One region of the Methylobacterium sp. WL18 genome, then DNA from elsewhere that is predicted to be linked to it. Evidence: riboswitches for the same ligand, from Rfam matches in the RefSeq annotation. Region 1 holds a riboswitch; each other region holds the start of a gene.
What was found. Region 1 has a riboswitch for cobalamin ahead of FV228_RS17595 (TonB-dependent receptor). Riboswitches for the same ligand answer to the same signal wherever they lie in the genome.

Region 1 (5,892 bases):
TCCTTCCCTGATCGTCCCTGGCGATCCGAAGAGCCGTTGCTCACTTGAAGCCGGCTCCGCGCCTGCACAAAAGGTCTTCCGCGCGATGAACCCTTACCTGATCCTCGGGCTCGCGATCGGCGCGGAGGTCACCGCCACCCTGGCGCTGAAGGCCGCCGACGGCCTGACCAAGCCGGGGCCGACCCTGATCGTGGCGGTCGGCTACGGCACCGCCCTGTGGCTGATGTCGAGCAGCATGGACATGCTGCCGATCGGGGTCGTCTACGCGATCTGGTCGGGGGTCGGCATGATCGGCGCCGCACTCGGCGGCGCGTGGCTGTACGGCGAGGCGATCAGCCCGACCATGCTGGTGGGGATCGCGATCATCGCGGTGGGCGTGGCCATCCTGGCCTCCGGGCAGGGCCAGCACTGAGCCGCATCGCCCCGGCCGCCGGGGCCGCGCTCAGAAGCGGCCCGCGATGGTGAGGCGCACGGCCGTGGGCTCGACCGGGTGGAAGACGCGGTCGATCAGGCCTTCGGCGGGCTCTCCGGGCAGGCGCGAGACGTAGGCGTAGGTGATCTGGTCGGATCGGCTGTTGGTCAGGTTCAGCACGTCGAGGGAGACGCTGACCCCGTTCTCGAAGGCGTAGCCGACCCGGCCGTTGAACAGGGCGGTCGGGCGCGAGCGGATGGAATTGTCCTCGATCAGCGGGCGCGGCCCGAAATACCGGAACCGCAGGGAGCCGAACCAGCCGAGCGGCTCGCCGAAGGTGATGCCGGCCGACGCGATGGTGGTGGGCGCCTCCGGCACCCGGGTGCCGACCGGATCGACGTCGGAGAACCGGGCGTTGGTGATCGTCAGGTCGCCCTCCAGCGACAGGAACGGCGTGAGCGCGTAGCGGTTCGTCCACTCGACCCCGAAGCGCCGGGTCGGGCGGCTCGGCTCCGTGGTGCCGGTGTCGCCCTGGAACAGGTTTTCGGACGCGAAGTCGAGCCGGAACAGGGCGAGGCTCGTCTCCAGCCCGGCGATCGAGCGGTTGCGCAGCCCGACCTCGTAGCCGGTCGAGGGCACCAGGAACGGCGCGCGGGCGATGTTGAACAGGGGGCTCGCCGGATCGACCGTGGCGGTCACCCCGCGCACGTCGTTCGAGTGGAAGCCGCCGCCGTAATTCACGTAGAGTTCGGTGTCGAACCACGGACCGAGGGTCAGGCCGAGCTTCGGGTTGACGATGGCATCGCGCGCCCGCCCGGAATTGGCCGGCGTGTCCGAGGCGACGCGGGCCGCGTAGCCGTCGGCGCGGAAGCCGAGGCTGGTGCGCAGCCAGTCGGTCCAGCGCACCCGGTTGTCGAAATAGAAGGCCCCGCTCGTCTCCAGCACGCGGTCGTCGAGCACGCCCGAGCGGTATTGCCGGTTCGTCGTGTTGAACAGCCCGACCCGGATGCTGTCGGTCCGGGTCTGCACGCCGACCTCGTTCTCCATCGGGCGCCCGAACAGGTCGCCCTGGAAGATGTGCAGCGCCTCGCCGCCGCCGATGATGCGCTGGTCGAGCTGGTGGAACTGGTCGCCGCTGACCGGATCGTTGAGGAAATAGGTGAAGTCGTTGAACAGGTTGAGCTGCGAGCGGATCACGTAGGCCGAGGCCCGGGTCAGGCCGGTTTCGTCGGTGCTGCTGAAGCGGCCGGACAGCGAGAAGCGGCTCGTATCGCCGCCATCCGTGGGGTTGATCGTGCCGTAGCGGCCGATCAGCCCCTGCGCGACCGCCCGCTCGGGGATCTGGTTGGTGGCGGTCCAGCGGCCCGCATAGGCCATGCCGGTGACCGAGAATCCGTCGAGCGCCGTGCCCTGGCTGTAGCGGGCGACGGTGCTGATCTTGCGCAGGGCGTCCGGGACCACCCACGGCCCGTCATAGACCTGCGCGTCACCTGCAACCAGGAGGTTGCCGTCGCCGAGCGGGGTCGAGGCGATGCTGAGCGCCCGCTTGTAGCCGAAGCTGCCGATGGCGGTGAGCGCGAGGTTCTTCTGGACGGTGTCGAGATAGTCGATCCGCACCGAGCCGGCGGAGGCGAAGTCGCCGTCGCGGACGAAGTACGGCCCCTTGTGGAACGCCACCACGCCGACGAGTTCGGGGATCAGGAAGTTGATGTCGGCATAGCCCTGGCCGTGGGCGTGGGTGCGCATGTTGAGCGGCATGCCGTCCAGGAACAGGGCGATGTCGGTGCCGTGATCGAGGTTGAAGCCGCGCAGGAAGAACTGGTTGGCCTTCCCCTCCCCGCTGTGCTGGGTGACGATCAGGCCCGGCACCGCCTCCAGCACCTCGCCGGGACGCGTCACCGGCCGGCTGTTGAGCTGGGCGCCCGTGATCACCCCCGCGCTGGCGGAATCCACGGTCAGGAGCGGGCCGCCGATGCCGGTCACGCCGCCGACATAGCCGGCACTCGCGGCCACCCCGCCCCGCGGCGGCGCGGAAGGCTCCGCGGTGACCGAGATCTCGTCGAGCGTCGCCTCGGCGTCCGGGCTCGGCCGGGTTCCGTCCCGGGCGGAGGCCGCCGGAGGCAGCAGGGCGAGGGCCGTCAGCACGGACAGTTTCAAGAGCGCACAGCGCGGGACAGGATGGGGCACCGGACCTCGGGCGACGGCAGTGGCACGTCACCGCGAACGAGGCCGCGCCGACCGCGCTCGCGCGGGCGTCCCGGCACCCGCCAGGACACCCCGCCCAGCGCGTTTCGCGTGTGACCACGACGGACGGCAGGTCTCCTGGCTCACGGGTCGCAGCCATCCCGTCGTCTTCCCGGGCGAGGCGGCCCAGTGACGTGGTGACGAGAAGGCTCACCGCTTACAGTTGCGGGGGCAGCCGCGGCTTCGGGGAAGCCCCCCTCACCGCGTTCCCTTTTGATCCCCGAAGGGAACCGTCCCGGCCACATTCCGGCCAAGGCGTGGGTCCCGTCAACGTCCCGGCACCGGTTGGCGGCGTGTGTGTCTATCGGATGACACCGGGCCCCCGCCCGGCTCCCGGTTCCGCCGGAAGAATCCGCCGCCCGCGGGGCTGCTCCCTCGGATCCCGGACGCTCGGGGGCGACGCTATGGTTTTGGCACCGCAGCGTTTTTCCGGCCGGACCTGCGGCTCCCGCTGCGGCCCCGGTCCGTCCCCCGGGGGGCCGCGTTCCAGGGCCATCCGCCGGTCCGCCAGCGCGGGCAGGCCGGCGTTCGGGGCGGTCCACGCATGACGGCCCGCCACATCCTCGCCGCGAACGTGCACACAAGCTTGGCGCGTACAACGATCGAGTGTGGCGACGCCGGGATGGGCGATCGCCCTGCCCCGAGGCCGGAGGACGGAGCGCTGATGCATGCAGGGTAGCGAGAGGATCAAGGCCGTTTCCGGGCTGGTCGCGCTGGCGCTCGCCGGCGGGCTCGGTGCGTGCAACACCGCGTCACCCCTGACCACAGGATCGATCCCCGACCGCAAGCCGTCGATGGTGGTCACCGACGCCGAGCGCGACTGCCTCGGCCGGGCCATGTATTTCGAATCGAACCGCAGCGACGAATCCGGCCTGCTGGCGGTCGGCACCGTGGTCATGAACCGGATGGAGGCCGCGATCTTCCCGGGCGGCATCTGTGCCGTGGTCGGGCAGCCCGGGCAGTTCGCCCCCGGCGTCCTGACCAAGCCGATGCAGGACCGCGACCTTCAGAAGGTGGCCGACGCCGCCGACGCGGTGCTGGCGGGCGAGCGGCACCCGAAGGTCGGGAAGGCGATGTATTTCCACACGGCCGGCCACCACTTCCCGTACAAGAACATGCACTACGTGGCCGTGGCCGGCGGCAACGCCTTCTACGAGAAGCGCAACACCCGCGCCGCCAAGGCGGAAACGCCGGCGCCCGCCGCCCTGCCCCCGTCGGTGTCGAGCTACGCGGCCGGCCCGGCTGCGCCGACGCGCTAAAGCCGTGCCCGACCGCGTTGGGTCGGGAACGGCTCTAAGCTCTTGTTTTGACGCGCGCTCCTGCGACGAACCGGAGCCACGTCGTCGGAGCGCGACCTCGAGCCGCGCGCGGCAGGCGCAACGATCCGGACGGCCCTGCCGGATCCGGATCGCGGTTCCAGCCGGGGTCCCTCCCCTTTTCGCGCGCCTGCGCCCCGTGACAATCCGCTCGCGTCGCGTGCGGATCCCGCCGCGCCCGATACATCGGGACGCGGTTCCCGCCAGGGACGCGGATCCACCGGCATAGAACGAGCCGGTGTTGTCGATCGCACCATCTTGACCGGTCATGGCAGATGAAGTGACATCGCGCGCGACGGTAAATCTGTTGATCGGCTTCGCGACCCGCGGAGGCGCGATTTACATCGCCGGACGACGCCTTAGCTTGTCGGTTAGAACTACCCACGAATCACGGATCTGCCGCCGATGATCGCCCACAGGGTAGCGCTCGCTGGTGCGGTCCTCATCCTGAGCATTGCACCGGCAGCCTCTCAGTTGCGCCGCCCGATGACCTGTACGGAGGACGTGTCGGTGGGGCTCGACGCGGCCCCGGGCCCCGAGGGCGCGAAGCCGCAGCCGCACCGGGCGCGGACCTTCTCGATGGTCTCCGGCGGCGGCTTGCTGACCGTCCTCTCCGCCGGGCGCTCCGACTATTACGAATGTCAGGTGGCGTCGCCGCGCTTGAACGAACGGACGCCGCGCAACGCGATCAAGTGCCAGAACGGCGTGTATTTCCTTCTGATCGACCTGAACAAGCTGAACTTCGTCGAGGCGCAGCTGAATCCGGAGGACCGCGGCGAGATCAGGATGAGCTACGGAAGCTGCAAGATCCTCTGACGGCGCTCAATCCATCCGGATCAGGATGTAGGCCGAGACCGCGATGATCGCGATGGTCACCGCGAACAGCAGAAGCGTCTTGGCGAACGCGCCGTCGGGCGGGTCTGGTGCGTCGTTCATCCTGCTCCCCCAGCCCCGGAAGGATGGTGGCGTTTGCCGTCTTGCTCAACGTATGAGCGGCCAATAGGCAGCATCCGCATAGAGTGGTCAGTAATCTGCGCTGTTGGCGCTGAAGAATCCGTTTCTCGTCCGCGTCTCTCGACGCCCGGCCGAAAGCGACGCGACCTGCTGCGGGGCGGATCGGCGCCGGCCACCGTGACCGAGCGTGGCCGCGGCCACCCCCGGTCGAAGGGGCATCACCGGCAGAACTGCGTCGCCGCCGGGGTCCATTGCCCGAATCCGGTCGCGACCATGTTGGCGACAACCCGGCAGATATACTGTTTCTGCGCCGCATTGTTGTTCGGCCCGGCATGGTAGCGGGCCACCGCCATCGTCCAGCTGCCCTCGCGCTTCTTGAGCTCTTGGAGGAATTGGGTGGCGTACTCGACGTTCGCGTGCGGGTCGATCATGGCCTCGACCGAGCCGAACTTGCCGCCGTGATAGAGGTGGTTGATCTGCATGCAGCCGAGGTCGATCAGGCGGATGCCCTTGCTGCGCGCTTCCGTGAAGCGGGCGATCACGTCCCGCGGCCCCGTCCCGAAATAGGCGGTTCCGGCGATGTTCATGGCGTAGGGCTGGAGGGAACCGCGCTTGCCGGTCTCGGTCAGGCCGACGGCGTAGAGCACGCCCAGCGGCACGCCGTAGCGGGCGGAGGCGCGCCCCATCTCGGCCTCGCAGACATTCGCGGCGGCCGGGACAGCGCTAGAGATAAATGCCGCCGTCGCGAGGACGTACCGCTTCATCCGTCCGTTCTCCTTCGCGTCTGTTGCCGGCCTGGCGCTGCGCGTCCTGCCGCTGTCTGGCGCCCTCGTTGCCGGGGCGGGCCCCGCCGTCGGCGAACGACGGGGACGCCTGCGATTGCGAGCCGCCCGACGCGGTCGACGCCTCGGCGGGGCGCGCCTGCCCGACGGTGACCTCGGCCTGGTAGCTGCTGTGGCTCAGGAG
Region 2 (10,615 bases), on a different contig from region 1:
GGCGATCAGCCCGGCCCGGCGTGGATCGAGCACGCTGGCGGACGAATATTCCTCCACCAACTCGCGCAGGCGCGCGGCCTCCGGCGACAGGGCGTGCACCTCCGTATCGGGGGTGAGATGGCCGAGCGCGATCCCGCCCAGCCGGCGTTTGAGCGGCGCGGCCTCGCCCGGATCGTCCACGATGAACGGGTAAATGACTGGCAATCCGCCGACGCAGAGCGCCGGGAAGCAGCCGGGCGACAGTGCCACCGCCTTGCCGGGCAGCCACTCGGTGGTGCCGTGGGTCCCGAGCTGTACCAGCGCATCGAAATTCTGCCGGAGCCCGAGGTGGAACGCCAGGTAGGCGTGGGTCGGGACGCGCTCGGGATCGTGGTAGCCGGACTTGCGGTCGGGGTCGCGACCACGGTCTGGCTGGAGGAAGAGCGCGAGTTTACCCGCACCAGCCGCAACAGCTTCGGCAGTCACACCGCGGCCCGCGGGTAACGCCACGTGCCCCCTCTCCCGTTCGGGAGAGGGTTGGGGTGAGGGATCAGGTCTTTCCGGACGAGGCGCATCCCTTACCCTGTCCCTCTCCCGAACGGGAGAGGGGACCCACGACTCCTCCGGCAAGGCGTGCGAAAGCTGCTTCGCTTCGAGGCTGCCCGGACCGCCGTGTGACGCTGGCCGACGTGCAGCGGCATCGACTGTGACCATCCGGAACCGGAAAAGATCACCGCGACACACCGGGTCGGCGGCCGGCTCGCCCCAGGCTGCGGTCAGCGCGTCACGCATTCCTGCCGGCAATCCGGCGAGCCAAGCGCCATAATCCGCCAGCGGCACCACGAACCCCGTCTCGCCCTCGGTAAGCGCCTGCATCAGCACGGCTGGTTCGGGCGGCAGGCCGGTCGCGTAACCCGACCCGGCAAGATCGGAAAAAATCGCGCGGGCGCTCTCGGGGGTGTCGAGGCCGACCGCGAAGCCGGCCCGGCCGCCGCGGGCGGGATAGTCGGACAGCACGACGGCCACCCGTCGCTCGGCCCGGGGGAGGGCGGCGAGACGCAGCCAGCCCGCCGCTCGTTCGGCCAGGGCTTCGATGCCGGCCGGATACGGAACCGCCCGGCGCTCGGCGAAGCCGGCGACCTCGGCGGCTTCTTCCTTGAACGAGATCGGGAAGCCGGAAAGCCGGCCATCGAATTCCGGCAGGGCGACCTGCATGGCGAGGTCGGGGGCGCCGAGGCCGCGGGCCGAAGCCTCCCAGGCCGCCTGGGGCGAGCCGACCGTGTAGGCCTGGAGCACCGGGCAATCGGCGCCATCGAGGACGAAGTCGATCCCGTCCTCCCGCGCCGAGAAGGCGGTGGCGGCGATCACCAGATCCGGCTTGCGGGCCCGCACGGCCTCGGCCACCGCCCGGGCCGCCTCGGGCTCCTTGAGGCTCGACACCGCCATCGGCAGCACGCCGATGCCGCGGGCGCGCAGCGACGCGACCAGGGTGACGAACGGCGCGGTATCGCCGCCCAGCACCGCGGAGCGATAGACCAGCAGCAAGACCAGGGGTGCCGTGCCGGTCCGCACGTCGGCCAGCGGAACCGCCGTCTCGGCTGCCGCGATGGCGATGGTCAGAGGCAGCGCGCCGCAGCCGGGGCACCAGGGAAACCCTCGTGGCAGCGGCTGAGGCGGCTCGACCACGCCGCCCGCACCGATCCGGACGGCCAGCAGGCGCAGCATCCGCCGCAGGTTCTCCGGGCCGCCGGCGCGAAAATATCCGTCGAGCTGTTCGGCGAGGTCCGGATCGGTGGAGAAGCCGGCGAGCCGTGGGTCCGGCCGGTCGTCGCCCGGCAGCACCGCCAGCACGACGCCGTGCGCCCGCGCCGCGGCGGCACAGCGCTCGATGCCGTAGCGCCAGTAATCCAGACCGCCGAGGCAGCGGATCACCACGATCTTCGCGCGGGCGACGACGCGCTCGACGTAGAGGTCCACCGACATCGGGTGCCGGAGCTTGGCGAGCTTGGCGAGCCGTAGGCTCGGCAGCCCGGGCTCTGTGGCATGGGCTTGGCCGATGCCGGCGAGGTCGCTGTCAGTGAACGACAGCACGACGAGATCGCCGGGCTCCTGCCCGAGATCCACCGCCGCCTCGCCCTCGTCGAGGGAGACCGTATCGATGCGGACGAGATGCATGGCGCGCCTCCTAGGCCACGCCGGATCGGGCGTGCGCGCAGCGTCTCAACGAGGGAGCGCGCGCGATCGCGATCATCCCGCGAGCGCCGCGGCGACGGCGCCCTGGTCGAAGCCCTTCAGGCCGATCACCACAAGGCGCCCGTCCCGGTTCTCGCCCGCCCGCCAGGGCCGGTCGAAATGGTGGGCGACGCGCCGGCCGACGCCCTGCACCACGAGGCGCATGGCCTTGCCCTCGACCTCGGCGAAGCCCTTGATCCGCAGCACGCCCGCGGCCTCGGCGGCCTTCTCGACGCGGGCCGCGAGGTCGCCGGCGGTGACGGCGGGGCGGATCGGCAGGGCCACGGTCTCGAAGTCGTCGTGTTCGTGGTCCTCGCCGTCGCCGTGATGCGAGGGGCGGGCGTCGAGGTCGTCCTCGGCCGCGGCGCCGAGCCCGAGCAGCACCAGCGGGTCGATGGCGCCGTTCTCGGTCTCCACCACCTTCACGGCGCGGGGCAGCTGCGCCTCGACCTCGGCACGAACCCGGGCGCGGGTCTCGGCGTCGAGCAGGTCGGACTTGTTGAGGACGACGAGGTCGGCGCAGAGGAGCTGGTCTTCGAACACTTCTTCCAGCGGGTTGTCGTGATCGACCGCTGTGTCGGCGGCGCGCTGGGCGGCCAGGGCTTCGGGATCCTCCGCGAAGGCACCCGTCGCCACGGCTGGCCCGTCCACCACGGCGACGACGCCGTCGACGGTGACCCGCGAGCGGATCGCCGGCCACTGGAACGCCTGGACCAGCGGCTTCGGCAGGGCGAGGCCGGAGGTTTCGATCAGGATGTGCTCCGGCGGCTCGGCGCGACCGAGCAGGCTCTCGAGCGCCGGCACGAAGTCGTCGGCGACCGTGCAGCAGATGCAGCCGTTCGGCAGCTCGACGATGGAATCCTCGGTGCAGCCCTCGACGCCGCAGGCGGCCAGGAACGACTTGTCGAAGCCGACATCGCCGAACTCGTTGACCAGGATCGCCAGGCGGCGGCCCTTGGCGTTCTCGATGACGTGGCGGACCAGCGTCGTCTTGCCGGCCCCGAGGAACCCGGTGACGATGGTGCAGGGGATCTTGGTCACGATGGTCATTCCGCAGCCTCCAAGGTGCCGGCCGGACGCGGGCGGGGATCGGGAAAGGGCGGGATGCGGGCGATCACGCCGGTCTTGAATGCGGCGGGGCGTTCCCGCCAGGGCACGATGCCGTCCGGCGTCGCCGCGTAGGCCGCGAGCCCGTCCAGGATGGTGGTTGCCGACTCGGCCGGGTCCATGTCGCCGTAGACGTAGGTCCAGCGGTTCCCGGATGCGACTGCCACGGAACAGGGCCGCTTGCACACCGACAGGCACTCGACGCCCTCGATCCGCAGCTGCCCGGCCGTGTTGCGCGCGTGCAGGGCATCGAGCAGGCGCGCGCCGGCTCGGGGCCCGTCCGGATCGTCGCCCGGGCGGCGGCAGGTCGTGCAGACGTAGAGGACGGTCTCGGGGAGGACGGCCTCAGGCATGGGCCGTCCCGCGCGCGCTTCCGTGGCCGAGAGCCTGCCAGGCCCAGCCGAAGCCGAGGCCGATCAGCATCCAGAAGACGAAGCTGATCGCCAGCGAACGCGCCGCGAACTGCGCCGCGAGCGCTGCGGGAAGCTCCGAGGACACCTCCGAAGCCAGCGGCGCGCCGGCGACGTGCGGTGCCACGATCAGCACGAGCCCGCCCAGGATCGCGATCAGTGAGCGCCGGATCGTGATCAGGTACAAGCCCATCCCGGTGGCGGCGGCGGTCATGACCCACCACGCCTGTCGGGCGGCGAGCGGTGCCGCCTCGCTGCCCGGCAATTCCGGCGGCAATCCCAGGCCCGGGGCCAGGGCGACGCTGGCAAAGCCCGCGATCGCGAACGCGACACCGACCTGACGCGTCGGCTCACGGCCGCAGGCCAGGATCGCCGCGCCGAGCAGGAGGGCATAGCCGACCCCGCCCACGAGCGTTGCCAGAGCCGTGAAGGCCATCCGGGGCAGGCCCTCGCCGGGCTGCCACTCGGGCGCGGCGTCGGGGGTAGCGTGATCGTGCCCGGCATGCGCCAGCACGACCGGAAGGCCCCGGTCGGCCTGATGCGTCTGCTTGGTCTCGTAGCGCTCGGCCGCCACGATCAGTGGTGAGGTCAGCGTCAACTCGAGGCCCGTCACGACGACGGCCGCGAGGAAGCCGGCGGCCAGGGCCGCCGACAGAAGCCGGATGATCATCCCTGCGCCAGGGGCGTCAGTGACAGGGGAAGTTCTGGGTGTGCCGGAAATCGTGCGCGGCGTTGTGCAGCGCGATCGCCGGCGAGAAGCCCGCCATGAACAGCAGGCCGAGGCCCAGGAAGGCCGCGAGCGCGACGGCGACCGGGCGCTCTCCGGCGCGGGTGCCGGTGGCGACGGGGGCGAGGGTCGAGGTGGTCATCAACATGTCTCCAGCCGCCCCACCGGCGGCATTGCGGGATCTCGTCGTGACGGCAGGTCTCCTGGCTCGCGGCTCGGCGCGCCTGCCGCCTTCCCGGATCGCTCCGGTGGCCTACTGGCAGACGCTCGCCGCTCACAGTTGCGGGGGCAGCCGCGGATTCGGGGTTCGCACCCCTCACCGCATTCCCTTTTCACCCCGTCGCCGGGGCACCGTCACGCCATCGTTGTAGACGCATGACAGCTCTCGCACAACGGACGCGCAGCGGAATCGTTTCCGACTCTTGGGGTACGGCGCGGATATGCGGGTCGGGCGGTCACCGGGCGCGTCGAAACGCGTCCGGGCGCGAGTCGCCGACGCGCGCTTCCGCCGTCGCAGCTTGGCCGTCGGCACCGGCGCCGTGTAACGGCCGGCGTGGACGATCCCGGTCCGTATCCGATTCTCGAACCCGTGAGCGTTGATGTCGATGCGTACCTTGTCGCTGGCCCTCGCCATCCTGGCGGCGGCGTCCCTTCCGGTCCGGGCCGACGACCGCGCCGCCGCGCTCGTCGCCGGGGGGCTTGTCGTGGGGAAGACCGACAGGATCGCCCTGGCCGCGGAGGAGCTGTACCTTTCGGAGCAGGCCGTGCGGATCGACTATCGGTTCCGGAACCAGACCGATGCCGACATCGAGACCACGATCACGTTCCCGATGCCCGACATCACCGGCGACTCCGAGATGCTGGTCTCGATTCCCGATCCGGCCCACGACAACTTCCTGAAGCTCCAGGCCGCGGTCGATGGCGAGCCGGTCGAAGCGCAGGTCGAGCAGCGGGCCTTCCTGATGCGGAGCGCCACACCGCCCGTGGAGATCACCGCCGAGCTCAAGGCACTGGGGATCCCGCTCGTGCCGACCACCGCGGCGACGGAAGCGGCCCTGCGCCGGCTCGGCGAGCGCCAGCGCCGCGACCTGATCGCTGCCGGGATCCTGGAGCGGCAGGAGCACAAGGACGGGACGATCGCGGACGCCCCGCTCTGGACGCTGAAATCGAAGTTCTGGCGCCGGCAGGTCTTCCCGGCCGGGCGCGAGATCGCGATCCGCCAGAGCTACGTTCCGAGCCTCGGGGGTCTCGCGAGCCTGTCCTACGGCGCGCCGACCCTCGACCCGGCGCAGAAGGCGCACTACGCGACCCGATATTGCACGGACCCGACCTTCGAGCGGGTGGCCCAGGCCCTGTATCGGCGGGCGAGTGCCGACGGCAGCCGGGCGTTCCAGGCCTACGAGCGATCCGTCTCCCACGTGATCACCTCCGGGGGCGACTGGGCCGGCCCGATCGGCGTGTTCAAGCTGGTCGTGGACAAGGGCGATCCCGCGACCCTGGTCTCGTTCTGCGGTGCCGAGGTGAAGAAGACCGGCCCGACGACCTTCGAGATGATCGCGAGGGACTACGTTCCGAAGCGGGATATCGATATCCTGCTGCTCAAGACCAGGTCGGGCGGATGAGACGGTCGGGCGGTCTCGAGCGCTCGCCGCCGAAGTGGATACCGGTTCGGCGTAAGCGAGCGCGTTGTATCAAGAACTGAGGGCCGTTCCCGATTGCCCCCCGATCGGGAACGGCCCTCACGGCGGGCCCATGGGCTTGACGGGCCGGGTTCGATACGGGCACCGCCGGGCGCGCCTTCCGGCCGCGTCCTCCGCGTCCGGTCCAGACCGCTTCGGAGACACGATGGCCCCGGCAGACGCCCCGACACCCGCCCTCGTCGATCTCGCCGCCGGCCGCGCCCCGCAGAGCGTCGTCGAGGCGGATGGGACCTGGCTGGAGCTCGACCTCGGCGGCCGCTTCCCGGTCCAGTCCGTCGTCGTGATCCCGGGCGGGGAGGGCGATTCGGTCGCGGAGGGCGCCATCCTGTTCTCGCAGGACGGCGCATCTTGGTCCGAACCCGGTATCGCGTTCCGTCAGGTCGAGTCGGGTGCGGGCACTGCCGTCATCGAGGCAGATGAGCGCGCCTGGACGCGCTTCGTGCGCGTCGCGATTCCGGCCGCGATGCCGAACGCCACGGTCCGGGTCATGTGCGAGGAGGCCGCGTTCGACCTGATCGCCCTGCGGGCCATGCTGGGCCTCGACGTGACGCTCCTGAACGAGAAGCCCGGCGCCAACGCCTTCACCGCCTACACCCTGGAGAGCAGTCCGGGCCGCACGAGCCGCGCCCTGGTGGGCGTGGCGGTGTACCAGAACGGCGCCTTCGGCAATTGCCTGATCCAGTACATCATCGCGCTGTCCGTCGCGAAGGCGCTGAACCTGAAATACGTGGCGGTTCCGAAGTTCGACCGCAGCAAGGTCATCTTCCTGACCGAGCGTCTGACCTGTGACGGCATCACCTTCCTGCCGCCGGACGAGCCGCTGCCGGCCGATGGGTATTTCCTGTCCGGCCTGTTCTTCGATCCGACGCAGTTCCAGCGGCAGGTGAGCCTCGACGCGCCGCCGGATTCACGGGCGATCATCCAGGGGATGATCCGCCCTTTGTTCAACGGCTTGCCGGCGACGTTCCCGCCCAAGCCTGATGACCAGCTCCTGATCCACATCCGCTCGGGCGACATCTTCAGCACCTGGGTCGACCCGCATTATCCCCAGCCGCCCTTCGCGTTCTACCGCATGGTGATCGACCGGCTGCTCGGCGAGGGCCGCATCCGTTCGGTAAAGCTGGTCTTCGAGAACCGGCTGAACCCGGTGATCGCCGAGGTCGAGGCCTACGCGCGGGGCCGCGGATTGCCGGTGGAGACGCAGAGCGAGTCGCTGATCGCCGACGTCACGGCCCTGGTGAACGGCCGCTACCTCGTGTTCGGCCTGGGGACCTTCGGCCCGGCGATCTGCCACCTGTCCGAGCGGGTCGAGCAGGTCTTCTACTTCGCGTCCAACTGGCCGCAGATCTTCCGGGGCATCCCGTCGATTGACCGGGTGGTCGAGGTCCGGGATTTGGAGGAGCGCTACATCAAGGTCGGCGAGTGGCAGAACACCGACACGCAGCGCCGGATGATGATCGAGTACCCGGCCGAGGCGCTGGCCTTCGACGACGCTGCCTGAGGATCAGGGCTTGTCCTCACGGTGCTCGACGGGGTCCGCGATCGCCCCGCGCGCCTGTACGGCATCCCGGTACAGGCGCTCGACGTCCCGCTTGAACGCGGCCCGGGAATCGTCCCGAGAGTAGAACATGTGGCCGCCGGGGTAGACCGCGAGGCTGACCCGCCCGGCGCCGTAGGCCGGCACCTGTGCGAGCAGGAGCTTCGAGGCGTAGTAGGGCGTCACGAGATCGGTGAAGCCGTGGGCGACGAGCACCCGGAGCCGGCCGTCCAGCGCCAGCACGCCCTTCAGGTTTGACAGCGCCTCCGGGGCCTGCCGGCCCGAGCCCCACGTCCAGCCGCGGTTCACGGCATTGTTCAGCAACTCGTAGCGCATGTTCGGCACCGGCCATTTCAACGTGCGCGCGTAGAGGTCGAGCATCGCGCTGGTCAGAGGCGCCTGAAGTGCGGTGAGCTGGGGGTCCTCGAAGCCCGATTGCGCTGCGTCCGGATTCGGGTCCCAGCCGGTGATGCCGGTGTCGTAGGCGCTGGTGACGCGCTGCTCCGCCCGGTCGAACTCGCGCTGGACGCTGCGGGTGGACAGGCGCGCCGCCTGCGCTTTCACGAAGGCTGCGTCGAACCCGGTGAAGGCCGCGACCTTGTCGGTCATGCGGGCGACGGCGGCCTTGTCGCCCGGGCCCTTGAGCAGGTCGGCGAGGTAGGGGCCCGCCGCGTAGGCCTCGGCGTCGCCGAGCAGAGCCGGGCTCGGCGCCGTGCCCGCCCGTTCGAGGGCGCCAGCCGCCAGGGACGGCAGCTTCAGCACGTAGCCCCAGGGATTGGCCCGCGGGGTCTCGAGCCAGCCGAAATCCAGCACCGGCGACAGCAACACCAGGCCGGACAGGCCAACGCCGATATCCTCCTGCAGCTTCTCGGTGATCAGCGGCCCGCGGAAGCCGCCGTAGCTCTCGCCGACGAAAAATTTCGGGCTCGCCATGCGGTCGTTGACCCGCAGGTAGCGGGCGATGACGGCCGCGAGCGTGGCGGCGTCGCTGTCGATGCTCCAGTAGCTCTTGCCGTTCCCGTCCGCGGCCCGGCTGTAGCCGGTGCCGACCGGATCGATGAAGACGAGGTCGGTGAAGTTGAGCCAGGTGCCATCATTGGGCGTCAACGCTACCGGTTGCGACGGGCTGATGCTGGCGCCCCCGGTCGGCAGCCGCCACGGGCCGATCGCCCCGATATTCAGGTAGGCGGACGCCGCCCCCGGACCGCCGTTGACCGCGAAGGTGACGGGGCGCTCGCGCCCGGACTGCGGGGCCATCGTGTAGGCGACGTAGGCCACCTCGGCCTGAAGCTTCCCGGCCTCGTCGACGAGCGGCAGGCTGCCGGCCGTGGCGGTAAAGTCGAGGGTCCGTCCATCGGGGAGCGTCACACTCTGGCGGGTGGTCGAGTCCGGCGGCAGGCGTCGGCCCTCCGGCCCGCGCGGCGCCGGCTTGGCCTCCGCTTGCGAGCCGGGATGGTGTGCGTCCTGCGCGTGGAGCGGCAGCGGCGCCGCCAGGGTCAGGACGAGCGCGGCATGCGCGAGACGCTTGCGGAGGAGCACGGTCAAGCCTTCTTGTTCCAGCGGCCCGAATCGTCCTGCTGCCAGTAGGCGACGGTGTGGCCCGCCTCCTTGGCCTGGCGCCACTGCTCGCGGGCGCGCAGCAGGGCGTCCTGGTCGGTCCCGTCGAACAGGATGCAGATCCGCTCGTAGCTCTGTGCGTCCGGCGGCAAGTCGGCGCCCTCCACCAGGAATCGGATGGAGGCCGTGTTGGGGTTCACGTCGCGGAGCGTCAGCACCACCGGCTGGCCGGCCGCGTCGGGATCCCGGTCGGTTCCGTGGGGTAGAAAACTCTCGTCGGAATAGGTCCACAGGTGGTCGTCGAGGGCCTGAAGCCGCTCCTCGGTGGCCGCCTGGATCGCGGCCTGCCAGCCCCGGCCGAGCGAGCGCTCGACGAGGTTCGGCAGCACCTTCTCCAGGGGCTGTCGCTGCATGTGGTAAAACAGGATCTCGGTCACGGTCCGACCGATATAGGGTTCGGGGCCACGGCGCGAGCAGCGGCGCGGAGCCGCGCCCCGGCGCTCAGACCAGCCGGCTCTGCTCGATCGCCGCGCCGACGAACCCCTTGAACAGCGGGTGCGGCTCGAACGGGCGCGACTTCAGCTCCGGGTGGAACTGCACGCCGATGAACCATGGGTGCCCGACATGCTCGACGGTCTCGGGCAGAAGCCCGTCCGGCGAAAGGCCGGAGAAGCGCAGACCCTTCGCTTCCAGCCGCTCGCGGTAGGCCATGTTGACCTCGTAGCGGTGGCGGTGGCGCTCCGAAATCTGCGTGGACCCATAGATCTGAGCGATCTTCGAATCAGGCTCGAGCTGCGCGTCGTAGGCGCCGAGCCGCATCGTGCCGCCGAGGTCGCCGACCGCGGCGCGGCGCTCCAGCTCGTTGCCGCGCAGCCACTCGGTCAGCAGCCCGACCACCGGCTCGGAGGTCTCGCCGAACTCGGTGGAGTTGGCGTCCGGGACGCCGGCCAGCGAGCGGGCGGCCTCGATCACCGCCATCTGCATGCCGAAGCAGATGCCGAAATACGGGATGCGCTTCTCGCGGGCGTAGCGGGCCGCGCGGATCTTGCCCTCTGCCCCGCGCTGGCCGAAGCCGCCGGGTACCAGAATGCCGTTCAGGCCTTCGAGGAACGGCGCGGGATCCTCGCGCTCGAACACCTCGGCCTCGATCCATTCGAGGTTGACCTTCACCCGATGGCTGATGCCGCCATGGATCAGCGCCTCGGTGAGCGACTTGTAGGCGTCCTTCAGGCCCGTGTACTTGCCCACGATGGCGATGGAGACCTCGCCCTCGGGGTTGCGCACCCGGTCCGATATGGTGGTCCAGCGCCCGAGATCCGGCTCCTCGCCGTGCTCCAGGCCGAAATGGCCGAGCACCTCCCGGTCG
Region 3 (9,851 bases), on a different contig from region 1:
CCGGCCGGGCACCAGGTCGTGAAGTATGCCCGCTCGCCATCGCTCAGGCTGCGGCGGATCAGGAGCCCGCGCGTCCACACGCTGGTTTGGTCGTCGTCGGCGCCAGCGAGGTCGGCCAACTCGCAATAGGCCCAGTCGTACAGTCGTGCCCCCTTGGTCCCCTCTCCCGCCGACAGGCGCGCCCAGGCCGACGGAGCGAGGCTGTCGGCGATCACCTCGGCGGTGCCGGCCACAGGCGGCTTGCCGACCCAGGCATTGAACCTGTGATCGGTCTTGACCCCGAGCACATAGCCCTTGCCCGCGCGGCGCAGCGCTTGTCCGATGTCGCCGATCCCGTAGACGGTGTCGGCCGCCACCCAGGAGAACGGCACGCCGGCGGCGATCGCCCGCTCGATCATCGCCAGCGCCAATCCCGGCTTGGTCGAAAAGCTCGTGCCCTCCGGCACGTGGGCGGCGGCTAATCGGGCCGGATCCGAGGTCCAGGTCTTGGGCAGGTACAAGGCCCGATCGATGAACGCATGACCGTGCCGCGAGGCGTAGGCCGCGAACACGCCGATCTGACAGTTCGTGATCTTGCCGGCCGAGCCGGTGTACTGGCGATGCACGCCGCACGAGGCTTTACCCTGCTTGAGAAAGCCGGCCTCATCCTGAGCCTGCCGAAGGATCGTCGAGAACCAGAACCGCGTCCGGGTCAGCCAGGGTCTCCAGGGCATAGTCCCGCACCACGTCGCGCAGGGCATCCGCATCCCAGCGTCCGCGCCCGAGCAGTGCTTGCTGACGCCAGGGCCCGGGATCGCCCGCGGCTTCCGACCGCATCCAACCCGTCTTGCGCCGCTCCGCGCCGAGCAGCCCATCCAGGAATGCCCCGGCCGAGGCCGCGACCCGCTCCTGCGTAAACAGCGGGCGCAAGCGTCCCTTCACCTCCCGCAGCGACGAGGCCCACAACTCCAGCGTCGCCTCGATCGAGGTCCCCGATGTCCATGATGCGCGAATCATGGTGACGCAGAGAGTCAGAACCTCGTCGAAAATGCAACTGTAATGCTAATCACCGGGCGTAGCAGCCGTTGCGCGGAATGTCCGCTATGGAGAAGCGGCCAAAGCTCTCTGAATGACCCACATGGGCGCAAAGCAGAACGACCGGTTTCGCGCTCATCGGCGATTCGGCATGGCGTAGTCTGGCCGGAAGCGGCACGTCCGCTTCGGAGACAGTTCGGGGCAAAAGCAGACGATCCTCTTACGACGCGCCGGCGTCCAAAGGGCGGGCGGCGACCGATCGAGAACCGTGCGGCGCTGACCGGCATCCTGGTCGTGCTGCGCTCAAGGCTACCGTGGGCGATGCTGCCGGCCAAGTTGGGTTGCGGCCCGGGCGTGACCTGCTGGCGACGCCTGCGCGATTGGCAAGCGGCCGGCGCGTGGCGCCGCTTGCATCCGACGCTCTTGGAGCACCTGCACGACGCCGGACAGATGATGGGAGCCGAGCAAGCCTGGACGGTGCCTCCGTCCCGGCGAAAAAGGGGGCTCTGCCACCGGCCCGAACCCGCCAGATCGAGGCAAGCCGGGCACGAAGCGCCACCGCGTCAGCGACGCGCGGCACGCCGCTCGGCTTCCGTCTGATCGGCGACAACAGCCACGACGCGCCGCAGATGGCCCCCACGCTCGACGCCCTCCCAGCGCTGCGGAGTGGCCGCCGGGACCGGCGTCGCCGACGCCTCGACACGCTGCACGCCGACAAGGCCTACGATGCCAGGTCCCGACGGAGGGAGTGCCGCACATGCGGGATCAGGCCGCGCATCGCCCGGAACGATGTCGAGAGTAGCCAGAGGCTCGACCGCCACCGCTGGGTGGTGGATCCTTCGACAAGCTCAGGATGAGGGCACCCACGCCTGGTTCAACCGCTTCCGCCGGTTGCCCATTCGCTACGAGCGGCGCGCGGACACCTACCAGGCCTTCACCAGCCTCGCCGCAAGCCTCATCACCGTTAACCAGATCCGAGCGTTGGTAGGCGTTTTAAGGCGGGATTGGCCCCCATGGATCAGGTGGCCTCACCGGCTGTGGCCCCGTCCGCCGCTCCTACCGGTTCGGCAATCCCCGCTGCTGACGCTCGCGACGGATGCTGTCGGCCTGGGCCATGATCTGCTTTCGAAGGCCTTCGAGACCGTCTCGCGTCTTTTCGTGCTCCGGGCCGGCCAGCGACGGATCGGGATAGAGCCGGTCCCATTCCAGGACCATCGAGATCGTACGCGCCAGCGTCGTGACGTCGCCGAAGGCATATTCGTTGACCGGCCGCCCGATCGTCTCGATCAGCGCGGCGAAAAGGGCCGGGTGCCCCGTCCGATCAAGATCGCGATGCGCCGCCAGGTAGCTGCGATAGCGCAGCTGTCCAGCATAGAACCAGAACGTCGCCTCGTCTCCGCGGCCCGCCCCGAGAAGGGGCGGCGCCTTCGCCATCACGTCGCTCGGAGGAAGCCGTGCAGCGGCTTCGGCGCCATCGGGCAGGTTGATCCCCTGTGCCGTCGCCGGGAGGGCCGTCAAGGAGGCCCACAGCGCAGCGATCGACAACGCGCCGCCACGGAGCCAGGATCTGCGATCCACCATGCTGCACCTCCTTCCTTCTGCCAGCAGTCCGGCTTCACGACTGGGCTTCGGCGGGCCCCTTGGCTCCGGCTTGGGGCAGACGGTTCTGTCAGGCCGTCGTGAGTGCGCCCGCTCTGCCTCGCGCGCAGGCCGAGCCGCCGCGTTCGGAGGGCAGTCGAGGACGTCACAAACTTGCTCGGGCCCGTGATAGCGCTAGCCGGGGCGGACGGGATTATCGCGGTGATCGGGTTCGAAACGGGGGACAATCGCGACGCGATCGGCTCGCCGCAGGGTCTCACGCTGGCCTGCGCCTCGGCTGAAGATCAGTGCGACGTGGCATCCTGCCAAGCGGCGTTGCCGCAGGCCGCTATCAGAGGCCGACCCAGCCGTCGACGTGGTGCAACAGTTTGTTCGGTTGGCCGACCGCGGGGATACATCGTCGGCCAGAGTGTCGCGTCGTCCCTTATGGACAGACCTGTCATTCTCGTTCGGTAACGGGGGGCGCCCCCGTCACGAAGGACCTCGTGCTTCATCCGCACCGCCCCGAGGCAGCGACCGATGCCGAACTTTATCGAGTCCAGCCTGCGCACCGCCGCTGAGGGGCTCGTAGCATTGGTGGCAGCCTGCAGCCGACTACGCCTGCCGGGGACGCCGCACCCCTTTGTCGTCGGTGTCCACGCGCCAATGCGTGAGGAGCTGACGCTTTGGAACTTACCGGTCACCGGGACGATCCCGGCAGGGCTCGACGGCCGCTACCTCAAGATGGGCGCCAACCCCGCCGGCCCGACGACGCGCGGTCACGATTGGTTCCTCGGCGACGGCATGGTGCATGGTCTACGTATCGAGAGCGGTAAAGCGCTGTGGTACCGCAACCGCTGGATCGGCTCGCGCGCGGCGTCCGCGGCGCTTGGCCGACCCGCCGCCCCCGGGCCGCGCCGGGGTGATGATACCGTCAACACCAACGTCGTCGAGATCGGCGGCCGCGCCTTCGCCGTGGTCGAGGCCGGCAGCTACCCTGTGGCGCTGTCAGAGGACCTGGAAACCCAACGCTACGATCCGTTCGACGGAACGCTCGCCGGCTCCTTCACGGGACACCCGCACCGCGACCCGGCGACCGGTGAGACACATGCCATCGCCTACGACGGCCGCGTCTGGGACCGCGTGCGCCACGTCGTCATCTCGCCCGCCGGTCGCGTCGTGCGAGACGTGTCGATCCCGGTCGAGCACGGCCCCTGCATCCACGATTGCGCGATCACCGCGCGCTTCGCGGTCGTGCTGGACCTGCCCGTCACCTTCTCGATGCGGGCTGTGCTGGCCGGCCACCGCTTCCCGTTCCGTTGGAACCCCACCCACAACGCCCGCGTCGGCCTGCTCCCCCGGCACGGCACCGCTGCCGACATCACGTGGTGCACGGTGGAGCCATGCTTCGTCTTCCACGTCGCCAACGGCTACGACACCACGGACGGGCAGGTGGTCCTCGACGTCATTGCGTACGAGACGGTGTTCGCCTCGGCCGGTGGCGGCTTCGACGCACCCGGACGGCTGGAGCGCTGGACCGCCGACCCCACGACGGGGCGGGTCGATCGGCAGATGATCGACCCCGCGGCGCAGGAGTTCCCCCGGATCGACGAGCGCCTATTCGGGCGGCCCCACCGATACGTCTACACGGGCTCAGTCCCCGCCGACGGCAACACGCAGCTCGTCGGCGCGACACGGCTCTACAAACACGATTTGGCGACCGGGGAGCGGCGCACGCACGAGTTCGGCGCCGCCCGTGTCCCGGGTGAGTTCGTATTCGTGCCGGCGGGGCCAGAGGCTGGCGAGGACGAGGGGTGGCTCGTCGGGCTCGTCATCGACACGGCGAGCGACACGACGGACTTCACCGTCCTCGACGCGCACGCGTTCGAGGCGCCGCCCGTCGCTACAGTCCACCTCGGGCATCGGATCCCACCAGGCTTCCACGGGAACTGGTTTCCAAAGCATTGCGCCGGGTGACTGTTGCCGGGCTCTTGGGGCGCCGGGGCGCGTTCACGTGCAAGAGCGTGCGATAGCCCACCTCGCCGCCCTCTGATGCAGCGGGCGTGGATCGGCTCATTTGCGTCGGGCTGGAGGATCTCGTCGAGCAGGGTGGCGCGCTCGTCGCTGAGTTTCCGGCAAGCGATCCGCCCCGGCCGGGACGGCGAGCCGGCATCGGTTGATGCCGAAATCTGCCGCCCGCGCGGATCAATGAGATCAACCGCAGGGTCGCCGTAGCCATAGCTTGAAGGCTCAGACGAAGACCGGGACACCCGGCTTCACTCACGCTCAAAGAACTAGAGATACTTGAGCCATGCGATATCGTGTCGAGCCGCCTTGACGCGCGAGAACCATGCTGTCGGCCAATAGAGTGGCGCGATCAGTCCGACATACCAGAGGACCACCCAGCCATAATTCGCGACGCCGAACACGGCGCCCTGCGTCGGCCCCCAGATGGCGACGGCGCCATGGTACAGGAGCCGCAGAATCGTGAGGTGGAGCAGGTAGAAGAACAACGGCGCTCCGCCGAACACCGCCAAAGCCGCGACGACCGAAGCTTCGCGCATCCGTTCCAGCGCGACGAGGAGCAGCGCTCCGATCCCGAGCGTCAGCAGCAGGAACAGCAGCGATGGCGGATACTTCGTGAGCGCGAGGAAGCTCATCGTGGTCCGGAGCGCATCGCCTTCGACCGCGAACCAGGGCTTGTCGCCGTAGCCATTCACCAGCCGCAGCACCGCGAACGCGACGAGCATCAAGCAGCAAAGAGCCATGAACCGGCGCTCGCGAGTGCGTTCCGCGACGCTCGGCAGGAACCACGGGCCGATCGCATAGCCGAGCACGATCACGCCGATCCATGGGATCACCGGATAGGTCGTCTTGGCGACCAGACCCAACGGCAACGCGATGACGTCGCGTTGGTGCAGCATCGCCCAGACCGGGAAGAGCGGTTGATCCGGCTGGAGGTGGAGAGGGTCGAGGAGGTTATGGCTGCAGACGATCAACAGCCCGACCGCGAACAGAGCCGGGCGTGGCAGACCGATCAGGGCCGCCAGGACGATCATGCAGACGCCGATGCACCAGATGACCTGCAGCCAGAGCGTCGGACTGGCCACGCCCCAGTACAGTTCCGACAGGTAGAGGACCTCCAGCGCCATCAGCACGAGGCCACGCTTCAGCAGGTAGGCCCGCGTCTCGGCCAGCGTGTGCCGGGTACCGAACAGGAATGCGGCAACGCCGGTCAGCGCGATGAAGATGGGCGCGCACAGGCTGACGACGAGGCGAGCCAGGGCCACGGCCGGCAGGGCGGTTCGGGCGTCGATGGGGTCGGCCACGGGCACGTGCAGGAACCAGGTCTCGCGCAGGTGGTCGAGGAGCATCAGCACCATCACCAGCCCGCGCAGGGCATCGATGGAGCCGATGCGGCCTGACGCGGCCGGTGCGCACGCCGACACCTTGGACGTTCCGGGATGCACCCTCATCAGAACCGCGCCGTCATGCTCACGGTGACCCGCCGAGGCTCGCCGACGCCGACCCAGAAGGTGTTGTAGGAGCGCTCGTAGGAGGTCGCGTCGAATATGTTGTCGACGTTGAGTCCGAAGCGCAGGTTCTCGTAGCGGTAGTAGGCCAGCGCGTCCGTCAGGATGTAACCCGGCAAGCGGAAGCTCTCGACGCCGGTGTCGCCGAGCCGCGAGCCGACCGCCCGGAACCCACCGCCGATCCCAAAACCCTTCCAGTCGCCCGCCTGGATCTCGTAGATGCCGAGCAGCGAGCCGCTATGGCGCGGGATGTTGAGCAGCGGCGAGCCGACCCGCAGCACCTCGTCGCGGGTGACCGCCGCGTCGATGAAGGCATAGCCGCCGATCACCCGGAACTCCGGCGTGACCTGCCCGACCAGGCTGACGTCGAAGCCCTGGCTGCGCACCGCCCCGGCGGCGATCTGGAAGAAGAAGTCCGCCGGGTCGGTGGTGAGCACGTTCTCCTTCTCGATGTGGAAGGCGGCGGCCGTCACGCTGAGGCCGTCGAACAGGTCGAGCTTGGCCCCGACCTCGTAGGCGAACCCGGTCTCGGGCGCGAAGGGCCGCGACGCGCTGTCGAAGCCGGTGTTGGGACGGAACGAGGCGGCGACGTTGCCGTAGAGGGCCAGGAACGACAGCGGCTGGTAGACGAGGCCGGCGCGGGGCGAGAACCCGGTGCGGTCCTGCTCGGTCCGTTCGTTCGCGACCTTGTCCCGGAAGGTCTGGTTGTAGAAGTCGGTGCGGTTGCCCAGCAGCAGCTTCCATTCCGGGCTGAGCGCGATCTGGTCCTGGAGGTAGACCGCCGTGTTGCCGACGTTCTCGCTGGCGCTGTAGCGGCGCGTGAACGGAGGCTTGGCCTGCCCGTAGACGGGGTTGAACAGGTCGATGGCGAAGGGGTCGAGGCGCGGGGTCGAGCGCAGCAGGTTCTCGGTGCTGTTGTAGCGCTCGTGCTCCAGGCCGAGCAGCAGGGTGTGGGCGATGGGCCCGGTCTCGAAGCGCCCGACGAGTTCGGCCTGGCCGATGGCGACGCCCCAGGTGAAGTCGTGCCGGCGGAACTCGCGCAAGAGCGTACGCCCGTCGTCGAGGATGCCGGTCGCGCCGGTCTGCAGGCCGGTCAGGCTGCCGGTGTTGAGGTGGGTGGCGACGCGGAGCTGCCAGTCGGTGTTGAAGGCGTGCTCCAGCCGCACCTGCAGGAGCGCGCTCTCGGACACGGAATCGTCGCCCGGCTCGCCGAAGAAGCGTGAGCGCGGGACGAGGCCGAGACGGTTGTTCACCGCGACGGTGCCCCGGTCGAAGGTCTGGCGGTTGCGCAGGTACTGCGCCTCGAACGTGATCTTGGTGTCGGGCGTGACCTGCCAGCTCACCACGGGCGCCAAGAGCACCCGGTCGCCGCCGACGAAGTCGCGAAAGCTGTCCTGGCGGGCGAGGACGCCGTTGAAGCGGTAGAGCACGCTGCCGTCCTCGCTCAGCGCACCGCCGGCATCGACCGTGGTGCGGGCGGTGCCGAAGCTGCCGAATAGCGTGCCCATCTCGACGAAGGGTCGGGCTACGGGCTGCTTGGTCAGGATGTTGACGGTCCCGCCCGGATCGCTGCGGCCGTAGAGGGCGCCGGCCGGGCCCTTCAGGACCTCGATGGACTGGACGTTCTGGGTGTCGGGGGCGCCATTGTAGCCGCGGGCGATGTTGAAGCCATTGAAGAAGATGTCCTGGGTCGCGAATCCCCGAACGGAGTAGAGGGCGAGGTTCTGGGCGCCAAAATCGTTCTGCTTTCCGACCCCGGGCACGTAATCGAGCGCGCGCTCGACGCGGGTCGCGGCTGTGTCAATCAGGACTTCCCGGGGGATCACGTCGACCTGCTGCGGCAGGTCGAGGCGGGGCGTGATCGTCTTGGTGCCGCTGTAGAGCTCCGGCACCCGGTAGGTCGGCGTGGCGGTAAGGGTACCCTCGACCGAGAGCGCGTCGAGGACCACGGCGGCCTCTTCGGACCGTGCGGCCTGCGCGGTGGCAAGGGAGGGAAACGCACAGGCGAGCGCCAGCACGGGCAGGATCGGGATCGACGCGGAGCGGGACAAAGCGGACGGCCTCGGGCAACGGCAGTGGCACGTCACCGCGAACGAGGCCGAAGCCATACGCACGCGCATGCTTCCGCACCCGCCGGGGCACCCCGCCCAGCGCGTTTCGCGTGTGACCACGACTGACGGCAGGTATCCTGGCTCGCGGGTCGTCGCCGCCTCACCGTCTTCCCGGGCGAGGCCGCCCAGTGACGTGGTGGTGAGAAAGCTCGCCGCTTACAGTTGCGGGGGCAGCCGCGGCATCGGACTGACCCTCATGGGTTGGTCCTCACCGCGTTCCCTTTTGATCCCCGAGGGGAACCGTCACGATTACCATCAGCCGCATTGCCGCATCGCGTCAACTCGAAAAGCAGGTTCTATGTACCGGTGTATCCAAGATGCGACAGCGCGGTTCCTTGGGCTGTCCTTAGAGTCTGTCCGAGATCATTGTGTTGTTTGGCAGAGCTTTCGTGTCATTGGGCGGATTGCGGCGAGCAAGAGGAAGGCGCGGGCTGTGCGTGAGCGGCATTCCCAGTCCTTGGCCAAGCGCCGACACCGGTTGAGCCAAGCAAACGTTCCCTCATCCTGAGCCTGTCGAAGGATCGACGATCCAGCGCTTGGGCAGCACGACGAAGCCCTTGGCCTAATCGGAGCGCTTGACGATCATCAGCCTGAGCCGACGGCATGCCCGGCGCAGTCCGGCCTTAAACGCCGGCCCCTGATAGCCGCCGTCCGCGTACAGCCGTAGCAGGAACCGGCAGCAGGCCACCCACGCATTCGGGGCCGGAACTCGATGATCGGGCTGGCCTGGACGCGCGCCGACAAACTTCGCGCGCCCAGGCCGACACACAACCCTCGCCTGCCGACAGACTTCCCGCGCTCGCGCAGGTCAGTCCCGCACCACCACCTTGGTGCCGACCCGGACCCGGTCGTAGAGATCGACCACGTCCTTGTTGGTCATGCGGATGCAGCCCGAGGACACCGCGGCGCCCATCGTCTCGGGCTCGTTCGAGCCGTGGATCCGGTAGAGCGACGAGCCGAGATAGAGGGCGCGGGCGCCCAGCGGGTTGTCCTGGCCGCCGGCCATGAAGCGCGGCAGGTCCGGGCGGCGGGCCAGCATCTGCTGCGGCGGACGCCAGGCCGGCCATTCCTTCTTCATCGTCACCGTCTTGGTACCGGACCAGGAAAAGCCCTGCCGGCCGACGCCGACGCCGTAGCGGATCGCCTCGCTGTTCCCGAGGATGTAGTAGAGCCGGCGCTGGCGGGTGGAGATCACGATGGTGCCGGGCTTCTCGGTGCTGTTCCAGCCGATCGTCTCGCGCGGGATCGCCTGGCTTCGGAAGACGTTCAGGAAATCCGCGAGCGGCCCGCTATCGATCGGGCCGGCGGAGGCGGGCGCGCTCCCCAGCAGGGCGCCTGCGAGCGCGAGCATCGCGATCCGTCTCGACATGGTCTGTCATCCTCTCACTTTACCGGTCACTTGGCCGATCGCTTAGCCGGTCACTTGGCCGGTTCTTGCCGACGGCGTCGGTCGTCGCGGCCGTGCTGCGATCCCTCGGGCGAACCGGCCCGGACTTCGCGGCGAGGTTGAGGCCGGCCGGGGGGCGCGGGCGAGTCGAGGCCTGCCTGTGTGCTCCGGGCAACACCGCGAGCCGGCGCGACGCCGTGGGTGATTGCGCCGGGGGACGGCCATGCT

Region 2: it holds a riboswitch for cobalamin, as region 1 does, so the genes downstream of both, FV228_RS09550 (CbtB domain-containing protein) here and FV228_RS17595 (TonB-dependent receptor) in region 1, are expected to answer to the same signal.
Region 3: it holds a riboswitch for cobalamin, as region 1 does, so the genes downstream of both, FV228_RS10150 (TonB-dependent siderophore receptor) here and FV228_RS17595 (TonB-dependent receptor) in region 1, are expected to answer to the same signal.

What each region holds. Positions count from the first base shown of each region.
Region 1 is NZ_VRVD01000262.1:338-6,229, forward strand. Features, by position in the region: gene FV228_RS17590 (multidrug efflux SMR transporter) at 86-412, shown strand; gene FV228_RS17595 (TonB-dependent receptor) at 443-2,467, opposite strand; cobalamin riboswitch at 2,707-2,906, opposite strand; gene FV228_RS17600 (cell wall hydrolase) at 3,325-3,915, shown strand; gene FV228_RS17605 (hypothetical protein) at 4,378-4,788, shown strand; gene FV228_RS17610 (transglycosylase SLT domain-containing protein) at 5,145-5,690, opposite strand; partial or broken gene FV228_RS17615 (flagellar hook-length control protein FliK) at 5,650-5,892, opposite strand, start outside.
Region 2 is NZ_VRVD01000083.1:226-10,840, forward strand. Features, by position in the region: partial or broken gene FV228_RS09530 (cobaltochelatase subunit CobN) at 1-2,154, opposite strand, end outside; gene cobW (cobalamin biosynthesis protein CobW) at 2,227-3,261, opposite strand; gene FV228_RS09540 (DUF1636 domain-containing protein) at 3,258-3,671, opposite strand; gene FV228_RS09545 (CbtA family protein) at 3,664-4,398, opposite strand; gene FV228_RS09550 (CbtB domain-containing protein) at 4,415-4,597, opposite strand; cobalamin riboswitch at 4,631-4,826, opposite strand; gene FV228_RS09555 (DUF4424 domain-containing protein) at 5,055-6,077, shown strand; gene FV228_RS09560 (discoidin domain-containing protein) at 6,301-7,656, shown strand; gene FV228_RS09565 (peptidase S10) at 7,660-9,231, opposite strand; gene FV228_RS09570 (DNA polymerase III subunit chi) at 9,234-9,686, opposite strand; gene FV228_RS09575 (CTP synthase) at 9,751-10,615, opposite strand, start outside.
Region 3 is NZ_VRVD01000094.1:100-9,950, reverse strand. Features, by position in the region: partial or broken gene FV228_RS10170 (IS701 family transposase) at 1-996, opposite strand, end outside; partial or broken gene FV228_RS10165 (IS5 family transposase) at 1,249-1,992, shown strand; gene FV228_RS33025 (hypothetical protein) at 2,071-2,595, opposite strand; gene FV228_RS10160 (carotenoid oxygenase family protein) at 3,133-4,569, shown strand; gene FV228_RS10155 (heparan-alpha-glucosaminide N-acetyltransferase domain-containing protein) at 4,887-6,041, opposite strand; gene FV228_RS10150 (TonB-dependent siderophore receptor) at 6,068-8,176, opposite strand; cobalamin riboswitch at 8,286-8,496, opposite strand; partial or broken gene FV228_RS34140 (transposase) at 8,600-8,909, opposite strand; gene FV228_RS10145 (L,D-transpeptidase) at 9,045-9,605, opposite strand.